3 regions of the Shinella sp. 20P9.1.1 genome follow, and region 1 is predicted to be linked to each of the others. Evidence: predicted binding sites of a transcription regulator. Region 1 holds the regulator's gene; each other region holds the start of a gene.
The links. Region 1 encodes PhoB, which activates phosphate uptake and scavenging genes when phosphate is short. Its sites were predicted from a motif close to TGTCATNNANCTGTCAT; they were not measured.
Positions count from the first base shown of each region.

Region 2: AC27VQ_RS12365 (UDP-2,3-diacylglucosamine diphosphatase) is a predicted target of PhoB. The motif match lies at 4,440-4,456, and genes of this name have one in related genera.
Region 3: AC27VQ_RS13275 (ceramide glucosyltransferase) is a predicted target of PhoB. The motif match lies at 3,595-3,611, and genes of this name have one in related genera.

Region 1 is NZ_JBYOLC010000002.1:205,585-212,767, reverse strand. It holds gene AC27VQ_RS04630 (aspartate aminotransferase family protein) at 1-394, opposite strand, end outside; gene AC27VQ_RS04625 (GcrA family cell cycle regulator) at 818-1,348, shown strand; gene phoB (phosphate regulon transcriptional regulator PhoB) at 1,478-2,161, opposite strand; gene phoU (phosphate signaling complex protein PhoU) at 2,183-2,911, opposite strand; gene pstB (phosphate ABC transporter ATP-binding protein PstB) at 2,962-3,777, opposite strand; gene pstA (phosphate ABC transporter permease PstA) at 3,791-5,092, opposite strand; gene pstC (phosphate ABC transporter permease subunit PstC) at 5,116-6,600, opposite strand; gene AC27VQ_RS04595 (substrate-binding domain-containing protein) at 6,708-7,183, opposite strand, start outside.
Region 2 is NZ_JBYOLC010000006.1:79,972-87,154, reverse strand. It holds gene AC27VQ_RS12380 (ABC transporter permease) at 1-1,176, opposite strand, end outside; gene dgcA (N-acetyl-D-Glu racemase DgcA) at 1,248-2,231, shown strand; gene AC27VQ_RS12370 (MFS transporter) at 2,201-3,418, opposite strand; gene AC27VQ_RS12365 (UDP-2,3-diacylglucosamine diphosphatase) at 3,525-4,361, opposite strand; gene AC27VQ_RS12360 (NADP-dependent malic enzyme) at 4,597-6,909, shown strand; gene AC27VQ_RS12355 (ABC-F family ATP-binding cassette domain-containing protein) at 6,966-7,183, opposite strand, start outside.
Region 3 is NZ_JBYOLC010000006.1:261,106-268,288, reverse strand. It holds gene AC27VQ_RS13295 (metallophosphoesterase family protein) at 1-538, shown strand, start outside; gene AC27VQ_RS13290 (protein kinase domain-containing protein) at 538-1,944, shown strand; gene AC27VQ_RS13285 (GlxA family transcriptional regulator) at 1,941-2,900, opposite strand; gene AC27VQ_RS13280 (isochorismatase family protein) at 2,997-3,542, shown strand; gene AC27VQ_RS13275 (ceramide glucosyltransferase) at 3,690-4,838, shown strand; gene AC27VQ_RS13270 (TetR/AcrR family transcriptional regulator) at 4,847-5,437, opposite strand; gene AC27VQ_RS13265 (MFS transporter) at 5,556-6,779, shown strand; gene AC27VQ_RS13260 (MATE family efflux transporter) at 6,998-7,183, shown strand, end outside.

The DNA.
Region 1 (7,183 bases):
GGAAGGCGCCGTCGAAGGTGATGATATGGAACTTGCCGGGATGGCCCTTGGCGAAGTGATGGCGGCGCGCGGTCTTGATCGCGCATTCCAGCGCTTCGGCACCCGAATTGGTGAAGAACACCTTGTCGGCGAAGGTCGCGTCCGTCAGCCGGCGGCCGAGGCTTTCCTGGCCGGGCACCTCATAGAGGTTGGACAGGTGCCAGACCTTGTCGGCCTGATCCTTCAGCGCGGCGACGAGATGAGGATGCGCATGGCCCAGCGAATTGACGGCGACGCCGGCGGCGAAATCGAGATATCGCTCGCCATCTTCGGCGATCAGCCAGACGCCCTCCCCGCGCGTGAACCGGAGCGGCGCACGCATATAGGTTTCATAGAGCGGCGCGGCATCGGCCATGGCGCGTATCCTCCGAAAAGAGATGCGAAAAAAGACGTCTGACACTTGACTTTTCCGGGCTCCAGAAAAATCAAAAGCCGCCTTTCGGCGGCATGCGGCACTATCGGCATTTCACCTGGGGATGTCAACAAAATCGCACCCCGAGTGACGCTGAACCTCCCGCAAGGTGAGGATTCACGGCACGCGCGGAAGGTGTCTCCATCGAGTCACACCCGACCAGCAAGTTGGGGAAAACCTCGAAATCGATTCGCGCCGATTCCCGCGACTCTTGTCACAGAGTCCCCCGGTCTCTAGGTTAAAGACCAATTACTAGACTGCATGCGGCGGAACTAGTCACCAAAAGAGTTGAAGGCGTTCAGGTTCCGGATCTGTCCGGGACGCGACGAGGGATTCCCGCATCGAACGCCGAGCGGAGACGAAAACATGAACTGGACAGACGAGCGCGTCGAAAGACTCAAGAAGCTCTGGGCCGAGGGTTTGAGCGCGAGCCAGATCGCGGCACAACTCGGCGGCGTCAGCCGCAATGCCGTCATCGGCAAAGTGCACCGGCTGAACCTGCCGGGCCGCGCCAAGGCCGGCGGAACGCAGGCCACCGCCCGCCCGAAGCGCCCGGCGCCGGCGGCCCCCCGCCCCGCGACCTTCCAGGCCCGTGCCGTCACGCCGCGCACCGCAGCCCGTCCGGCAGCGATCGCCAAGGACGACATGGACACGGAATTCGAGGCCGTCGCCGAACAGCTCCCGGTTCCCGCCAACGGCAACAATGTCGTCGTGCCGATGTCGCGCAAGCTGGAACTGACGCAGCTCACCGAGCGCACCTGCAAGTGGCCGATCGGCGATCCGCTGAACGAAGACTTCCATTTCTGCGGCAACGAATCCCCTGACAATTCGCCCTACTGCACCTACCACCAGCGCCTCGCCTACCAGCCCTCGGCCGAGCGCCGCCGGATGCGCTGACAGCAATCGATATGAAATGAAAACGGAGCCGAAAGGCTCCGTTTTTGTTTGAGGCGATGGATGGCAGCCCCAAAACGCAAACAGGCCCCGCAGGGCCCATTTCCGTCCTTGGGAGGAATGGCGGATCGCTCAGGTTTCCAGCGAATAGCCGGCGCCGCGGACAGTGCGGATGACGTCCTGCATATTGGCGAAGTTGAGCGCCTTGCGCAGACGGCCGACATGCACGTCGACGGTGCGCTCGTCGACATAGATGTCGTGGCCCCATACACCGTCCAGCAGCTGCGAGCGCGAGAAGACGCGGCTCGGCGAGGTCATCAGGAATTCCAGGAGGCGGAACTCCGTCGGGCCGAGGCGAACCTCGCGGGTGCGACGGTGGACGCGGTGGGTCTCGCGGTCGAGCTCGATATCGCCGCAGCGCAGCACCGTCGAGACGACCTCGGGCTTGGCACGGCGCAGCATGGCGCGCACGCGCGCCACCAGTTCCGGCGTCGAGAAGGGCTTGACGACATAATCGTCGGCGCCGGTGGCCAGACCACGCACTCGCTCGCTCTCCTCGCCGCGCGCCGTCAGCATGATGATCGGCAGGCGCTCGGTTTCCGGCCGCTGGCGCAGGCGCCGGCACAGCTCGATGCCGGAAACGCCCGGCAGCATCCAGTCGAGGATGAGGAGGTCGGGCATGCGCTCCTGCAAGCGCATTTCCGCCTCGTCACCCGATAGGATCGTATCGACCTCGAAACCCTCGGCTTCGAGATTGTAGCGCAGGAGAACGCTCAGCGCCTCCTCGTCTTCCACGACGGCTATTCTGGGCACCATGGACAGGGTTCCTGCTCAAACTTACTCGGACGCTTCGGCGATGTCGGCCGCGACGACCGATGTCGATGTATCGTCCTTCGGGCGCTCGCCTTCCGGCTGGGAGCCGGTCGCCATGTAGTAGATGGTTTCGGCGATGTTGGTCGCGTGGTCGCCGATGCGCTCGATGTTCTTGGCGCAGAACAAAAGATGCGTGCAGGGCGTGATGTTGCGCGGGTCTTCCATCATGTAGGTCAGCAGTTCGCGGAACAGCGAGGTGTAGATCGCATCGATCTCGTCGTCGCGCTCGCGGATGGCCTTGGCCTTGTCCACCGAGCGGGTGGCGAAGACGTCGAGCACTTCCTTGAGCTGCATCAACGCCAGTTCGGCGAGATGCTCGAGGCCGCGGGCGAGCTTGCGCGGCATGCCCGAGCTCTGCACGGCAATCACGCGCTTTGCGGTGTTCTTGCCGAGGTCGCCGACGCGCTCCAGTTCGGCAGCGATGCGGATCGTGCCCATGATTTCGCGCAGGTCCGCCGCCATCGGCTGGCGCTTGGCGATGGTGACGATCGCCTTTTCGTTGATCTGGCGCTCGGCATTGTCGAGGATGACATCCTCGGAAATGACCTTCTGGGCCAGCGCCACGTCGGTGGAAACGAGGGCGCGGACGGAATCCGCCACCATCTGCTCGGCCGTGCCGCCCATTTCGGAGATGCGGCGGGAGAGGTACTTCAGTTCTTCGTCGTAAATCGAAACAATATGGGTCGATGACATCGTTCTGTCCTTAATGCGCTCGGGTTTCAGGGGCGTCAGCGACGAAAGCGTCAGCCGAAGCGGCCCATGATGTAGTCCTGCGTGCGCTGGTCATCCGGGTTGGTGAACATCTTGTCGGTGTCGTTCTCCTCGACGAGGTTGCCGAGGTGGAACATGGCGGTGCGCTGCGAGACGCGGGCCGCCTGCTGCATGGAGTGCGTCACGATGACGATGGTGAAGTTGGCGCGCAGCTCGTGGATGAGCTCCTCGACCTTGGCCGTCGCGATCGGGTCGAGTGCCGAGCAGGGTTCGTCCATCAGGATGACTTCGGGGCTGACGGCGACGGCGCGTGCGATGCACAGGCGCTGCTGCTGGCCGCCGGAGAGGCCCGTGCCGCCTTCCTGCAGGCGATCCTTCACCTCGTTCCACAGGCCGGCCTTCTGAAGGCTCTTTTCCACGATGGCGTCCATGTCGGCCTTCGACTTGGCAAGACCGTGGATGCGTGGGCCGTAGGCGACGTTTTCGTAGATCGACTTCGGGAACGGGTTCGGCTTCTGGAAGACCATGCCGACGCGGGCGCGCAGTTCGACGACGTCGATGTTCGGGTCGTAGATATCGTCCGTATCGAGCGTGATGCGGCCGGTGACGCGGCAGCCGTCGATCGTGTCGTTCATGCGGTTCAGCGTGCGCAGGAAGGTCGACTTGCCGCAACCCGACGGGCCGATCAGCGCCGTCACGGTGTTTTCGCGGACGTTGAGATTGACGTCGTAGAGGGCGCGCTTGTCGCCGTAATAGACCGAAACGTCCTTGCCGATCATCTTGTAGGAAATGTCGTTCATTTTCTTGTCCAGCGCTTTCTCGACTGCTGCTTCTAACATCATGTTCATAGGATCGGTCCTTCTACCAGCGCCGTTCGAAACGGCGGCGCAACAGGATGGCGCCAACATTCATGAGGATGAGGAAGATGAGGAGCACCATGATGGCGCCCGAGGTGCGCTCCACGAAGGCACGCTCGGCCTCGTTCGCCCACATGTAGATCTGTACCGGCAGAGCCGTGGAGGGTTCCAGCGGCGTTCCGGGAATATCGGCGACGAAGGCGACCATGCCAATGAGCAGCAGCGGTGCGGTTTCGCCGAGCGCATGCGCCAAACCGATGATCGTGCCTGTCAGGATGCCCGGCATGGCGAGCGGCAGGACGTGGTGGAACACGGTCTGCATCTTGGATGCGCCGAGGCCGAGGGCGGCGGAGCGGATCGACGGGGGCACGGCCTTGAGGGCAGCGCGGGTCGCGATGATGATCGTCGGCAGCGTCATCAGCGTCAGCACCAGGCCACCGACGAGGGCTGCCGAGCGCGGGAAGCCCGCGAAATTGACGAAGACGGCGAGACCGAGCAGACCGTAAACGATCGACGGCACGGCGGCGAGGTTGTTGATGTTCACCTCGATCAGATCCGTGAAGCGGTTCTTCGGGGCGAATTCCTCGAGATAGATCGAAGCGGCGACGCCGATGGGCAGCGACAGCACCAGAACGATCAGCATCATGTAGAGCGAGCCGACGATGGCAACGCCGAGGCCTGCCGCTTCCGGACGGCTCGATGCGCCGTTGATGAAGAGGCCAGTGTTGAAGTGCTTGGAGAGCGCGCCGCTTTCGACGAGCGTGTTCATCCAGCCGACCTGCTTGTCGGAGATCTTGCGGTTGTTTTCCGCTACCGAGAGATCGATCTGGCCTTTGAAGGCCGAGTCGAGATCACCGTGCGCAAGGAATGTCACCGTCTGCGTGGTGCCGATGATCGCCGGATTGGCGACGACCATGTCGCGGAACTGCGTGCGAACGCTGTCCGAGATCATGCCGTTGACGGCCTTGAGGCCGGCACGGTCCTTTTCATCGACGCCGAGAACCTTGGCGAGCGCGTTACGGGCAACGACCGGATAGTTGGCCGAGACCAGCTTCTGCGGGTTGGTGGCGCGCTCGTTGTTCTTGTCGATGACCTGTTCGGAGAACTCGACCGGAATGGTGATCATCGACTGCTGAAATGCGGTGTAGCCCTTGGAGACCACAGAAAACAGCAGAAGGAACAGGAAGAGCAGACCGAAGGCGATCGCTGCCATGCCGAAGAGGCGGAAGCGGCGCTCGGCGGCGTAGCGGCGGCGAAGGCCGATGTCGCGGCGTTCGGGTTTGGCGGTGACGCCAAGGGCGGCCATCGAAGGGCTCGTGGAGACCTGGCTCATTCGTACTGCTCCCGGTATTTGCGCACGATGTAAAGGGCGTAGATGTTCAGGCAAAGCGTGATGAAGAACAGCGTGATGCCGAGTGCGAAGGCCACCAGCGTCTGCGGCGAGGTGAATTCGAGGTCACCCGTCAGCTGGTTGACGATCTTGACGGTCACGGTTGTCATCGGCTCGAAGGGATTGAGCTGCATGCGGGCGGCAACACCGGCGGCAAGCACCACAATCATGGTTTCGCCGACGGCGCGCGAGGCGGTCATCAGCAGCGCGCCGACGATGCCCGGAAGTGCTGCCGGCAGAATGACGCGCTTGATCGTTTCCGAACGCGTGGCACCCAGACCAAGCGAACCGTCACGCAGCGCCCGCGGCACGGCGGTGATGATGTCGTCCGACAGCGAGGAGACGTAAGGGATCAGCATGATGCCCATGACGAAACCGGCGGTCAGAACGCTCTGCGCCTGGATAAAGTTCGTGTAGTTGCCGGTGACGAGGCCGTTCAGCTGGGCGGAGATATCGCGCAGGAACGGGCCGACGGTCACCAGCGCGAAGAAGCCGTAAACGATGGTCGGGATGCCGGCGAGCACTTCGAGCAGGGGCTTGGCCACCGAACGGACGTGCCGCGAGGCATATTCCGACATGTAGATAGCGGCGAAGAGGCCGACCGGCACGGCGACCAGCATAGCGACAAAGCCGATATAGAGCGTGCCGGCAAGCAGCGGGATCAGGCCGAACTGGCCGGCGGAGGCCGTGGCACCCGCAGCGGCGAAACGCGGATCCCAGACCGTGCCGAAGAAGAATTCCCAGGCCGGCACCATGTTGAAGAAGTGCACGGCTTCCGTGAACATCGAGGCGACGATGCCGACCGTCGTAAGGATGGCGATCGACGAGGCGCCGATGAGGCCGACCAGCATCATGCCTTCGACGCGGTTGCGGGCGCGGAATTTTGGCGCGATCGAGCGATAGGAAAAGAACGCACCGACGGCGGCGACGATAACGACGAGGATCGACAGCATGGTGCCGCTCGTGTTCGTCATGCGGTTGAGGTCGTCGGCCGACTTCAGCATGTAGGGCGCGGGCTCGGCGGCGACCGGCACGCCTTTGCTGGCGAGCACGTCGCGAGCGGCGGCACCGTCCTTGAACAGGGCCTCACGCTCTTCCGCCGTCAGCACCTTGAAGCCGCGGGCGATGGCCGAGATCATGTTGTAGTTGAGGTTCTGCGTGGCCTGCGGCTCGGCCTTCACCTCTTCAGGGAAGCCGGCGCGGACGGTCGAGCTGATATAGATCGGGCTGGCGATGACCCAGACGAACACGACAACAACCGCCGGAAGAATGGCCCACAGGGCAACGAACGAGCCGTAATAGCCCGGCCGCGAATGCAGGTTTGAAAGCTTGCCGCCGGCAAGCGCGTTGGCGCGCCAGCTGCCAATAAGATAGCCCACCACGCCGATTGCGGCGACGACGAGCAGAAGAAGGGAAATACTCATTGAGGAAATTCTCCCGGCGAGATCATCCGCGGTGTCATTCATGCGACGGGCGAAATTTGCCCGAAAGGAAGCGGCCGGCGCGTGTCTAGCGCGCCGGCCAACGTCAATTACATGATCTTGCCGTCGACGAAGGCCTTGCGGACCTCTTCACGCTCGGCGTCCGGAGCCGGAACGAGGCCGTATTCGGCGAGCGGGCTGTCGGGGCCGATCATGTCGTCGCTCGTGAAGAACTCGACATATTCCTTCAGGCCGGGGATGACGCCAAGATGTGCCTTCTTGACGTAGAAGAACAGCGGGCGCGAAACCGGGTATTCGCCGGAAGCGATCGTCTCGGTCGACGGAACGATGCCGCTGACGGTCGCGACCTTCAGCTTGTCGGCGTTGTTTTCGTAGAAGGAGAGGCCGAACACGCCAAGGCCGGTCTTGTTGGCGGCGATGCGGGCCAGCGTTTCGGTGTAGTCGCCGTCGATGTCGACAGCCAGGCCGTCCTTGCGAACGGCGATGCACTTGGCATGCTGTTCCTTTTCGTCGGCAACGGCAGCCTTGATCACGTCGAGAGCGCCGGTGGCCTTGCAGCCTGCGG
Region 2 (7,183 bases), on a different contig from region 1:
GACGAGGATGACGACGAAGATCGACTTTACCACGGCGGCCGTGACGTGACGCCCGAGCGATTCGGCGCTGCCGCCGACCTTCAGTCCCTCTACCGAAGCGACAATGCCGATGATCAGCGCCATGAACGGCGCCTTGATCATGCCGGAGACGATGGTCGAAAGGTCGATCGCCTCGCGCAGGCGCGACAGGAACGTGTCGAAGGTGATGCCGGAATAGGCCCAGGCGACGCAGGCCGCGCCGAACAGCGCGGCGAAATTGGCGATGATGGTGAGCAGCGGCAGCGCGACAGTCAGCGCCACGAGCCGCGGGAAGACGAGCACGCCGACGGGGCTGAGGCCCATCACCTTCAGTGCATCGATTTCCTCGCGCATCTTCATCGAGCCGATTTCGGCGGTGATGGCGCTGCCGGAGCGGCCTGCGATCATGATGGCCGTGAGCAGCACGCCGATTTCGCGCAACTGCAGGATTCCGACGAGATCGACGACAAAGACCTCCGCCCCGAAATAGCGCAACTGGAAAGCGCCCTGCTGGGCGATGATGGCACCGATGAGAAACGACATCAGAAGGATAATCGGCACGGCGCGAACGCCCATATGGTCGATCTGGTGCACGATAGCGGCCGGGGAAAGCCCGCTCCTGCGGCCAAGTTTCAGCTGCGCCCCGCGTACCGCTGAGCCGAGGATGAACATGGCGGCGACCATATCCTCCCAGGCGTCCATGATGACGCGGCCGACGGGTGAAAACACACGCTCGAACAGCGTTACGCGCGCCGCTTTTTCCGCACGCGGCTCGGCAAGCTTCTCCGGCAAGGCGGACACGAGATCGGCATAACGCTCACCGTCGCCATCCCTCAGCTTCACCTCCGCGCCACCGGATTGCCGCTCGGTGATCGCACGGCGCAACAGCCAGGCGCCGGCCGTGTCCATTTCCGAGACGCCGCTGAGGTCGACCTCCAGCGCACCGCCCTTGCCGCCTGCCATCTCCGCCAGGCGCTTGGCGCCCGCAACGGCGGTCGTGTTCACCCAATGGCCGGACAGGCGCCAGACCTCCCCGCCATTGTCCGGCAGGCTTTCGCTCACGATGTCGGCTGATGGGCTGGCGGCTGTGGTCAAGTCTCTTGCATCTTCCCGTGCTTGGGGCACAACATGCGCCTGTCTTATCGGCTCGCCGGCCATCTGTCACCGAACGAACCGGCAAAACCCCGTTTCCGCCTCGAATATTTCGGGGCCAGCCAGGATCCCGCCCGATGCACCGTAGACTGCGCGCAACCGCCGAAACCTTCCCGATTGCCGGGGCCTTCACGATTTCCCGTGGCGCCAAGACGACGGCCGAGGTGGTGATCTGCGAAATCGAATCCTCCGGCCAGATCGGTCGGGGCGAATGCGTGCCCTATGCCCGCTACGGCGAATCGGTGCCTGGCGTGCTGGCCGCAATCGAGGAGATGCGCGGCGCTGTGGAGGACAGTATCGGCCGCGAGGACCTTGCCCGCATCATGCCGGCCGGCGCGGCCCGCAACGCCATCGATTGCGCCCTCTGGGACCTCGAGGCAAAACTCTCGGGCGTGCCGACCTGGCAGGTCATCAACGCCGCCGCCCCGCAGAAACTCGTCACCGCCTATACGCTCTCGCTCGGCGAGCCCGAGGCTATGCAGCGCCAGGCCGCTCAGCATGCCGGCCGCGCCCTGCTCAAGGTGAAAGTCGGCACGGCGGACGACGCCGCGCGCATCAGGGCCGTGCGCGCCGGTGCGCCCCACAGCGCGATCATCCTCGACGCCAACGAGGGCTGGATGCCCGAAAACCTCGCCTATCACTTCGCCATTTGCGCCGAGACGCGCATCGCGCTCGTCGAACAGCCGCTGCCGGCCGGAAACGATTCCGCGCTTGCCGCTCATGCGCGGCCGATCCCGGTCTGCGCGGACGAGAGCGTGCATCGCACGGAGGACGTGGCAAAGCTCGTTAACCGCTACGACGCGATCAACATCAAGCTCGACAAGGCCGGCGGCCTGACGGAGGCGCTGGCGTTGCGCGAAGCCGCCCGCGAACTCGGGCTGAAGATCATGGTCGGCTGCATGGTCGGCACCTCGCTTGGCATGGCGCCGGCGGTGCTTCTGGCGCAGGGTGCCGATTTCGTCGATCTCGACGGCCCCCTGCTGCTGGCCCGCGATCGGGTGCCCAGCCTGCACTATGAGGGATCGTCGGTCTATCCGCCGGAAGCCGCACTCTGGGGCTGAAGACGCACGGCAAAGACCCTTGCGATGACGACGCAGGCAAGACCCGCCGCAGCGATGCAGGACATCAGGTAGAAGCCGTGCACGCCGTACCAGTTGAAAGCATAGCCTGACAGGAAGGTCGCGATCGCCGTGAAGATGCCGGTGTAGAAATAATAGAGCCCCTGTGCCGAGGCTTCCTGCTCTTCCGCCACGCGCTCCACGAGGCGGCTCTGCACGCTCATATGGATGATGGCATAGGTAAAGGCGTGCAGGCATTGCAGCACGAAATAGCCGGCAAAGGACATCTCCATCGGGAAGATGATCCAGCGCAGGACGGCGACGCTGCTGCCGGCGATCATCATGGACCACAGATTGAAGCGGCGGCGGAGCTGGACGGCGAAGAGGAAGAAAACCACCTCGGCCATCACGCCGGCGCTCCAGAGAATGCCGACATCGACGCCGCTAAAACCCATCTTCTGCCAGTAGATCGCCGAAAAGGCGAAGAGCATGGCATGGCTGGAGTTCACCAGCGCGACGCCGATCAGCATGAACTGCACATCCGCCTGCCGCAGCGTGCTTTTCGTCGGCATGGTGGCGATCGCCGAGATCGGCGACGGCCGGCGCGGCTTGCCGACCCGCGGCGCGATCACCGCGCCGAGCACGGTCAAGTCGAAGCCCACCGCCATCGCCGGCAGCACCATGGCGCCGCCATAAAGACCGGCGAGCCAGCCGCCGATCATCGTCGCGACGATGAAGGCGAGCGAACCCCAGAGGCGCATCCGGCCATAATCGAAATTCCAGCGCCGCACGCCCGACAGCATGATCGCCTCGGTGATCGGCACATAGGGCGAATAGACCGCGCCTTGCAGCGTATAGAGCAACAGCACCGGCCAGAACGATCCCGTCGCGAAAAGCGCGATCGCCGTCATGAGCGACAGCACGGCCGACCAGGCCAGCATGATCGAGCGCTCGCCGATCCGGTCGGCGATGACGCCGGCCACCGGCGCGGTGAAGACGCGCACGAACATCGGCACGGCCAGAATGATGCCGATCTGGAAATCGCTCATCGATAGCGTTTCCAGCCAGACGGGGAAAAACGGCAGCGCAATGCCGTTCACCATCATCGGGGCGCTGAAAACGAGGGCGATGCGCGCGACGAAGAACGGCGGCGCGCCTGATGTCACGGTGAACCCGGAAGGGGCGGTCATGGCGGGGAACCTGTATTGGAACGACCTCGCTCTAGCACGCCGATGTACGTACGCCAATCCGCTATTTCTGCCGGTTGCGTTCCGATCTCGTCTGCAACGCAATGCGTCAGGCGGCTTCGGCACCAGACGTCGCCACCACGCCGAGGCTGCGGCTTGCAATCGACACGGGTTCGGGCACCGCCGTCAGCGTCTGCCAGGTGATCAGTTCCATCTCGCCGTCGTGATGCTCGGCAATCGCCGTGCAACTTTCCACCCAGTCGCCACTGTTGATGTAGCGAATGCCGTCGATCTCGGTGATGACGGCGTGGTGGATATGGCCGCAGATGACGCCGTCGGCATCGTTGCGGCGCGCCTCCTCGACGACCACCTTCTGGAACTCGCCGATGAAATTCACGGCACTCTTCACCTGCTGCTTGGCCCAGGACGAGAACGACCAGTACGGCAGCCCGAGGCGGCGGCGGATGGCGGCGAAGACGACGTTGATGGCAATCGCCGCATCATAGGCCCAGTCGCCGAGATAGGCGACGACGCGGGCATGGCGCACCACGACGTCGAACTCGTCGCCATGCAGCACGAGATAGCGCTTGCCGTCGGCGGCCTCGTGGATCATGCGCTCGGCCACTTCGACGCCGCCGAAATGCGTGCCGGGGAAATCCCGCAGGAACTCATCGTGATTGCCGGGGATGTAGATGATGCGCGTACCCTTGCGCGCCTTGCGCAGGATTTTCTGCGTGACGTCGTTGAAGGACTGCGGCCAGTACCAGTTGCGCTTCAGCCGCCAGCCGTCGACGATGTCGCCAACCAGTACGATCGTCTCGGCCTCGTGGTGGCCCAGAAAGTCGATCAGGAAATCCGCCTTGGCCGCCTTCGATCCCAGATGCACATCCGAGATGAAGAGCGTGCGGAAGTGGCGGACATTGGGGTCGGCAGGCGTCGGGTTCATCGCGTTCGTCTCCGGGTGGCCGGCCGCCGCGTTCAATCTGGAACCGGCGGCTTTCGTCCCGTTGAAAACCAGACTCCTGTTTCAAATTGATGACACACCTATGCCTTTTCCGTCCGCAAATAGGCATTGCACAGGCCGGCGAATGCGGCTTTATGGAAGCTTCCGGAAACTTCACGTCGCGACGTGTTCGTGGCATGTGGAGCCGCAACCAAAACAGCATATGGCAGGAAACATCATGAGCACGGGTGACAAACCGAGGACGCAGAACGGCCCAGTCAGTGGCGACATCGACCAGCAGGCCCTCTTCTTCCACCGCTATCCCCGCCCCGGCAAGCTCGAGATCACCGCAACCAAGCCGCTCGGCAACCAGCGCGATCTCGCCCTTGCCTATTCGCCCGGTGTTGCCGCCCCCTGCCTTGCGATCCGCGACAATCCCGAAACGGCCGCCGACTACACGGCGCGCGCCAACCTCGTCGCCGTCGTCTCGAACGGTACGGCAGTTCTCGGCCTCGGCAATATCGGCCCGCTCGCTTCCAAGCCGGTCATGGAAGGCAAGGCCGTCCTCTTCAAGAAATTCGCCGGCATCGACGTTTTCGACATCGAAATCGACGCCCCGACCGTCGATGAGATGGTCAATGTCGTCTCCGCGCTGGAGCCGACCTTCGGCGGCATCAACCTTGAAGACATCAAGGCGCCGGAGTGCTTTGAGGTCGAACGCCAGCTGCGCGAGAAGATGGACATACCCGTCTTCCACGACGACCAGCACGGTACGGCCATCATCGTCGCAGCCGCCGTCCTGAACGGCCTGGAATTGGCCGGCAAGGCGCTCGGCGAGGCCAAGATCGTCGCGTCCGGCGCCGGCGCTGCCGCACTCGCCTGTCTCAATCAGCTCGTCTCGCTCGGCGCGAAGGTGGAGAACATCTGGGTGCACGACCTCGAAGGCCTCGTCTACAAGGGCCGCGAAGTCCTCATGGACCAGTGGAAGGCCGTGTATGCACAGGAGACCGACAAGCGCGCATTGTCCGAAAGCATCGACGGCGCCGACGTCTTCCTCGGCCTATCCGCCGCTGGCGTGCTGAAGCCGGAACTTTTGACCCGCATGGCGGAAAATCCGCTGATCATGGCGCTTGCCAATCCGACGCCGGAAATCATGCCCGAGGAGGCGCGGGCCATACGCCCGGATGCCATGATCTGCACCGGCCGTTCGGACTTCCCGAACCAGGTCAACAACGTCCTCTGCTTCCCCTACATCTTCCGCGGCGCGCTCGATTGCGGCGCGCGCACGATCAACGAAGAGATGAAGATGGCCGCCGTGCGCGCCATCGCGGCGCTTGCCCGTGAGGAAGTCTCCGACGTCGCCGCCCGCGCCTATTCCGGCGACACGCCGAGCTTCGGCCCGAACTACCTGATCCCCTCGCCCTTCGATCAGCGCCTCATCCTGCGCATCGCGCCGGCCGTTGCCCGCGCGGCGGCCGAGACCGGGGTGGCGTTGCGCCCGATCACCGATTTCGACGCCTATCTCGACCAGCTCAACCGCTTCGTCTGGCGCTCCGGCTTCATCATGAAGCCGATCTTCGCCGCCGCGAAGAAGGCCGAGAAGAAGCGCGTGATCTTTGCCGAAGGGGAAGACGAACGCGTGTTGCGCGCCGCCCAGATCCTGCTCGAAGAGAATACCGCCCTGCCGATCCTCATCGGCCGTCCGCAGATCATCGAAACGCGCCTCAAGCGCTACGGCCTTCGCGTGCGCCCGAATGTCGATTTCGAACTGGTCAACCCGGAAGACGATCCGCGCTACCGTGACTATGTCGAGGAGTACCTGAACCTCGTCGGCCGCAAGGGCGTCAACCCGGAAGCCGCCCGCACCATCGTGCGCACGAACCAGACGGTCATCGGCGCCCTGGCCGTCAAGCGCGGCGACGCCGATGCCCTGATCTGCGGTGTCGAGGGCCGTTATGCGCGCCACCTGCGCGATGTCAGCCAGATCATCGGCAAGAAGCCCGGCGTGCTCGATTTCTCAGGTCTCAGCCTCCTGATCTCGCAGCGCGGTGCGACCTTCTTCACCGACACCTACGTGACGATGGAGCCGACGGCCGAGGAAGTGGCCGAGATGACCATCATGGCCGCGCAGGAAATCCGCCGCTTCGGCATCACACCGCGCGCAGCCCTCGTCTCCCATTCGAACTTCGGTTCGCGCGAATCGGACAGCGCGCTCAAGATGCGCCGGGCGATGGAGCTTGTGCGCGAGCAGGACCCGGATCTGGAAGCCGACGGCGAAATGCACGGCGACGCCGCCATTTCCGAAGTGTTGCGCCAGCGCGTCATGCCGAACTCGACGCTGACGGGCGAAGCCAACCTGCTGGTCTTCCCGAACCTCGACGCCGCCAACATTACCCTCGGCGTCGTCAAGACCATGACGGACAGCCTGCATGTCGGCCCGATCCTGCTCGGTGCCGCCCTGCCCGCCCACATCCTGTCACCGTCGGCAACCTCGCGCGGCGTGGTGAACATGGCGGCGCTTGCAGTCGTGGAAGCCTCCTATCCGGCTTGAAGTCGATGGAATGATTGAAAGATGGCCGCCGGTTCCCCCGGCGGCCGTTTGCGTTTCTAGGTCCCGGAAAGCTCCAACCGGCGCGCGATGCCAATCGCCCGAAGAAAAGCCTCGTCGTGGCTGACGACGAGCAACGCGCCGTCATAGGCCCGAAGCCCCGCTTCCACCGCCTCGATGGAATCGATGTCGAGATGATTGGTCGGCTCGTCCAGGATGAGCAGCGGTGGCGGTGCCCCGCCCCCGAGCACGCAGGCAAGACCGGCGCGCAGAAGCT
Region 3 (7,183 bases), on a different contig from region 1:
TGCCATCGGCAATGCCTCCGTCACGATGAACCCGACGGCGACCATGGCGCTCGAATGGACGCGCCGGCAGCTTGGCAGCGATGCCCGCGCCTTCCTCGCCGCCCTGCCCTTGAAGGCGCGCGAGGGCGATTGCCTCTTCGTGCATGCCGATGCCAGCGCACCCTCCGACTGGAACTATGTGCTCGATGCCAGCGATGCCGGCCAGCATCTCGGCGCCTGCGAGGCACGCGTCAGTTTCTGCGGCCATGTGCATAAGCCGGCGCTCTACTGCACGGCGCCCGGCGGCAAGGTCACGCATTTCCGCCCCGTCGCCGCTACACCGGTGCCACTTCTGCCGCAGCGCCGCTGGCTTGCCGTCATGGGCGCCGTCGGCCAGCCGCGTGACGGTAATCCGTGCGCCGCCTTCGCGCTCTACGACACCGGGAGCGCCGAACTGCGTTTCCTGCGCGCCGCCTATGATATCGCGACGGCTGCCAACAAGATTCGCGCCGCCGGCCTGCCCGTCTCGCTGGCCGAGCGACTGTTCGAGGGCCGCTGATGGTAAAGGGACGCCTGAAACCCGGCGACGAGATCGACGGCTTCATCATCGAGGACATCGCGCACAATGGCGGCATGGCGCGGATCTGGCAGGTTTCCCGGCCGGATATCGACTGCCCTATCCTTATGAAGGTGCCGGTCATCGGCGAAGGCGACGATTCCGCTGCCATCGTCGGTTTCGAGATGGAGCAGATGATCCTCCCGCGCCTCACTGGCCCGTATGTGCCGCGCTTCGTCGCCAACGGCGATTTTGCCACCCTGCCCTATATCGTTATGGAGCGCCTGCCCGGCACCTCGCTCTATCCGCTGCTCGAACGCCTGCCGCTGCCGCCGGACGAAGTCGCCGCCATCGGCGCCAAGGTCGCGGTCGCGCTCGATTCGCTGCACCGGCAGAATGTCGTGCATCTTGACCTTAAGCCCTCCAATGTGATGTTCCGCGAGAGCGGCGAGGCGGTGCTGATCGACTATGGCCTTGCCCGCCACATCCATCTGCCGGACCTGATGGACGAGCAGTTCCGCCTGCCCTATGGCACCGCCCCCTATATGGCGCCCGAACAGGTGCTCGGCACGCGCAGCGATTTCCGCAGCGACCTTTTTGCGCTCGGCGTCATGCTCTATTTCTTCGCCACCGGCGAGCGCCCCTTCGGCGATCCGCAGCGGCTGAAGGGTCTGAAACGCCGGCTCTGGCGCGATCCTCTGCCGCCGCGCGCCCGCAATGGCGCGATACCGCTGGCGCTACAGGAAATCATCCTGCGCTGCCTGGAGGTAAACCCCGCCTGGCGTTATCCGAGTGCGGCACAGCTTGCACTCGATCTGCAGGACCTGTCCGCCGTCAAGCTCACCGCGCGGGCGGAGAAGATGAAGCGCGACACCTTCGGCACCGTGCTGCGCCGCCGCTTCAATCCGGTGCCGATCGAGACGGTGAAGCCGCAGACGGCGGAAGCGCAGCTTGCCAATGCGCCGATCGTCGCGGTGGCGATCAATCTTTCGGGCAGCACGCCGGAGCTGGACGAGGCGAAGCGCCGGACGGTCGCACGCATCATCGAGAACACGCCGGATGCCCGCATCGCCTGCCTCAACGTGCTGAAGATCAACCGCATCGCGCTCGACACCTCGCTCGACGAGGAGGGCCGCAACAAGCATGTCATGCGGCTCGTGGAACTGCGCACCTGGTCGACCGGCCTGCCGACACCCGGCGGCGGCATCACCTTCCATGTGCTGGAAGCCGTCTCGCCGGCCGACGCCATCCTCGCCTATGCCCGCGAAAACTACGTCGATCACATCGTGATGGGTGCGCGCGCCGAATCGGCCATGCGCTCGATGCTCGGCAGCGTCTCCGGCGAGGTGGCAGCGCATGCGCCCTGCACCGTCACCGTGGTACGCAACCGCACGCGGCCGGAAGACTAGGACCGGAATCGCTTGCGATAATCGCCCGGCGTCAGTCCGACGATGCGGCCAAAAACCTTCCGGAAGGCGCCGGGGTCATTGTAGCCGACATCGACGGCCACGCTGTCCACCGAGCGGATGGTGAACTGCAACAGCTCCTGCGCCTTGGCGACGCGCAGCCGCTGGCAATAATCCGAGGTCGTCAGCCCCGTCGCCTTGCGGAAACGCCGCAGAAACGTCCGCTCCTCCAGCCCCGCCTGCGCGGCCAGCATATCGATCGCGGTTTCCCGCGCCTCGTTCGCCTGAAGGAAATGCTGCACCTTTAGGATCGCCGCATCGCCATGCAACAGGCGCGGCGAGAAGGTGCTGTAGTAGCGCTGCTCACGGCCGGGCGGATCGACGACGAACTGCCGCGCGACCTCCAGCATGATCGTCGGCCCAAGAAAGCGGTCGATCAGTTTCAGCCCCAGATCCACCCAGGCCATCACGCCGCCGGCCGTGACGATATCGCCGTCCTCACTGAGCAACCGGTCCGTATCGACGGTCACGTCGGGAAAACGCAGTTCGAAGGTTTCGGCGATCACCCAGTTGGTGGTGATGGTGCGGCCGGCGAGCAGCCCCGTCTCTCCGAGCAGGAAGGCACCGGCGCAGATCGAGGCGAGCTGGATACCGGAGGCATGGCATTCGCGCAGCCAGGCCGCGAAGGGCGCCGCCTCCTCGCGCAGGATCGGGTCGCCAAGGGCCGGCGGCAGCACCAGCACGGCCGGGCGCTCTGCCGCATCCGGGGTATCGCTGGCATCGGTCCGCACCGGAGTGCCGTCCTCAAGCCGCCAGTGGCTGACCCGGATCTTTGCCCCCGCCCCGCATTTCGCCTGCGCCATATGGGTTGCTGAATTGAAGAGGTCGGTCATGCCAAGCACCGCCGCCATCTGCGCGCCGGGATAGATCACCAGTCCGATTTCGGCCGAGGAGACCATGTCACTTTCACCCTTGATTATGTCGGTATCGCCAATGGCGAGAGATGGCAGGATGGAGGAAGAATGTCCATGACATCAACCGAGGAAGGATTTCCCATGAGCAAACGCGCCGTCATCATCGTCGATCTCCAGAAGGATTATCTCGCCACCGGCAGCTTCGCGCTTGATGGCATCGACGCCGCCGCCGACAATGCCGCCCGCGTCGTCGCGGCCGCCCGCAGCCGCGGCGATAAGATCGTCCACGTCCATCACGTCTCGCTGGAAGCCGATTCGCCGCTCTTTGCGCCCAACACCGATGGCATCAACCCGATCGCCGCCGTGACGCCGGAAGCCGGCGATACCGTCGTCATCAAGAACTACCCCAACTCCTTCCGCGACACCGTTCTTCAGGACACGCTGAAGGCCGGCGGCATCGAGGAGGTCGTCGTCGTAGGCGCCATGAGCGACGTCTGCATCGACGCCACCGCCCGCGCCGCCGCCGACCTCGGTTATGATCTGACGGTGGTGCACGATGCCTGCGCCACGCGCGACAAGGCTTTCGGCGATTCGGTCGTGCCGGCCGCCCAGGTCCACGCCACCATCATGTCAGCGCTGGAATTCGGCTACGGCAAGGTTACTACGACGGCGGAATACCTGTCATAAAGCGCTTTCCTTTCATCCCCTTCGCCGCATTGCGAAGGGGATGAACTATGCCCGTCATTCCCCTGTCATGTGACAATGGTGTTCCTTCGCGCGTGAATGCACCCCGGCCGCCGCCTGAAAGCGTGGCGCCTTTCGGAGACTGCGTGAATGGACATGGCTCAGGCCTTCGCCCTTGCCTCGGGCGCTCTCGTCGCGACCAATCTCGCGAGCATCCTCATCGCCGGCAGGCGGCTGGATGCCACGGGCGCAACGCCGGACCTGCGCAAGAAGCCGCCGGTCTCCATCGTCATCCCCGTTCGCGGCATCGAAAATTTTACCGGCGAAACGCTGGAGCGCGCCTTCCGCCTCTCCTGGCCGCGCTACGAATTGCTGTTCTGCGTCGCCCACGGCAACGATCCGATCATCCCGCTCATCGAAAAGACCGCCGCCGCCCATCCCGAAATCGAAATGCGCATCCTCGTCGGCGATGACCGGATCAGCGCCAACCCGAAGCTGAACAATTGCGTGAAGGGCTGGCAGGCCGCCCGGCACCACTGGGTGATCCTTGCCGATTCCAATGTGCTGATGCCCGCGGACTACATCCAGCATCTCATGGGCAGCTGGCGCAGCGATTCTGGCCTCGTCTGCTCCACGCCGCTCGGCTCGCGGCCGGAGGGTTTCTGGGCGGAGGTGGAATGCATGTTCCTCAACACCCAGCAGGCGCGCTGGCAATATGCCGGCGAGGCTGTCGGCCTGGGCTTCGCGCAGGGCAAGAGCATGCTCTGGTACAAGCCGATGCTCGATGCGAATGGCAGCATCCATGCTCTCAATGCCGAAATCGCCGAGGATGCCGCCTCCACCAAGCTGGTGAACCGGCTTGGCCTGAAGGTCCACCTGGTATCCGCTCCGTTCGAGCAACCGCTCGGCCGCCGCACCGAGCAGGAGATCTGGTCACGCCAGGCCCGCTGGTCGCGCCTGCGCCGCGTCACCTTCCCGAGCTTCTTTGCGCCGGAAATTCTTCTGGGCGTGCTGCCGCCATTGCTGCTCGCACTCGTCGCCGTCGCGCTGGGCGACCTGGCGCTCCTGCCCACCGTCCTGATGGTGCTCGCCGGCATCTACCTGCCGGAACTCGCCCTTGCACGGTTCAAGGGCTGGCATCTCTCGCGCTGGTCCGTGCCGGCGATGATGGCGCGCGATATCATGATGCCCGCCATCTGGCTGCGCGCCTGGATCGGTGGCACCATCGACTGGCGCGGCAACACGATGACGATCGGCACCAACGCATCCGAACTGAAGGAAGCCCCGGCGGGATCCTGACCCGCCCGTCAGGCCTTCGCGCGCAAGCCATCCAGCACGGTACGGAAGCCGCGCACAGCGCGTTTCGAGGTATCCTCCGGATCGTCCGAATTGGCGATCCACAACGCCGCATGGCTGCTGGCGCCATTGATCAGGCGGGCGGCGGCTTCGGTGTCGATCTCGGCCATCGTTCCCTCCGCCTTCAGATGATCTATGCTGCGGCTGAGTGCGGCGATACAGCCGCGGCTGGTCGGCCATTGCGAGACGTCGCCCAGCACCGCCGGCCCATCGCGGAACATGATGCGCTGGATTTCCGGCTCCAGCGCCATCTCGATATAGGCGACGCATTCATCGACAAAGCCCTGCCAGCGGTTCGGCGCAGCCGCCGAAATACGGTTGAGCCGCACCGTCATCTCCGCGTCGATTTCACGCATCACGGCTTGAAGCAACCCCTTCTTGTCGCCGAAATGATGGTAGAGCGCGCCGCGCGTCAGCCCTGCGCTTGCCGTAAAATCATCCATGGACGCATCGGCATAGCCGACGGTGCCAAAGGCCTTGCGGCCGGCGGCAATCAGCTTTGCCCTTGTTTCGGCAATCATTTCCTCGCGCGGCTTGCGCATGGCGCCTCCTATTCACATACGTCGCGTATTTTATTTGACATACGCCTCGTATGCAACTATTTCCTGGATATACGCCACGTATGTAAGTGGTGGAACCGCCCGTTTACAGGAGCAGGCCATGTCCAACCCGTACAAGGAAATTTTCAGCGTGCCGGGAACCAAGGGGTTCTCCGCCGCCGGCTTTCTCGCCCGCCTTCCCATTGCCATGGCGCCGATCGGCATCGTCGCCATGCTGTCGCAGACCCATGGTGAATATTGGCTCGCCGGCGCCGTCTCGGCGACCTATGCGCTGACCAACGCCCTCATCGCCCCGCAAATCTCCCGCGCCGTCGACCGCTACGGCCAGTCGGCGGTGCTGATGCCGACGACCATCGTCTCCGTCATCGCCTTCCTCACGCTGATTGCCGCCGCAAACCAGGGTTGGCCGGTCTGGACGCTGTTTGCGTCCGCGCTGCTTGCCGCCGCCATGCCCAGCATGCCCGCCATGCTGCGCGCCCGCTGGACCGAACTCTTCCGCGACCGCCCGGAACTCAACACCGCCTTCGCCTTCGAATCGGCGGCCGACGAGCTGGTCTATATTGCCGGCGCGTCGCTCTCGGTCGGCCTCGCCGTCGCGCTCTTCCCGGAAGCCGGCATGCTGATCAGCACCGCCTTCCTGGCGCTCGGCACCCTCGCCTTCGTGCTCCAGCGGAGCACAGAACCCGCTGTTCGCCACGTCGCCGGCAGCGCGCCGCAGAAGTCGGCTATTCGCCTGCGCCCGATCCAGATCATCACGCTCGCTCTCGTCTTCGTCGGCGCCACTTTCGCCACGGCCGAAGTCAGCGCGGTCGCCATCACCAAGGATCTCGGCCAGCCGAATGCCGCAAGCCTCGTCATCGGCGTCTATGCCATCGGCTCCTTCGTCGTCGGCCTCGTGCTCGGTGCTCTGAACCCGAAACTGGCCTTGCCGAAGCAGCTGATGATCGCCGTCACCATTCTGGCGCTCACGGCACTGCCGCTGCCCTTCGCCGGCACGGTGCCGCTGCTGGCCATCGCCGTCTTCGTCAGCGGCATCGCCATCTCGCCCACCTTCATCACCGCCTTCGGCATCGTCGAACGCCGTGTGCCCGAGGCCATGCTGACGGAAGGCGTCACCTGGGTCACGACCGGCATCGGGATCGGCATGGCGCTCGGTGCCTTCGTCGCCGGCTGGGCCGTCGATACCTTTGGTCCGCACAACGGCTTTTGGGTCTCCGTCGCAGCCGGCCTCAGTGCCGCGCTCACCATCGCGCTCGGCCAACGATCGCTGGCCGGCGAGGATTGCGCCAGCGGCATCTGCCCGCTGCCGCAGGCCGCGGAATAGGACAGCAAGGCCCGGCCACCGCGCCGGGCCTTCACGCCCACGGCTTGACGCCATCGCGCCGCACCGGTAACGAGCATTCCAAGGTTTCAGATACCTGCCGCTCGCAGACGTAAGTCCCGGTGAAATCTGATCTTCGACGACCCCGACCCTCGAAGCATTTCGTGCGGCAGGTAATGCGAGCCCCTCCCTCTTATCGGAATGCATATGAGGAGAGCGGGATGTCGCAAGACCATTCCAACCTATTTCTGACCGCGCCGCTCGGCGCGCTTTTCGCCAGGACGGCAGCCCCCATCGTCTTCGTCATGAGCATGAACGGGCTTCTGACTGTCATGGATGCCGTGATGCTCGGCCTCTATGCCGGGCCGGAGGCCGTCGCCGCCGTCACGGCGGTCTTTCCCATCTTC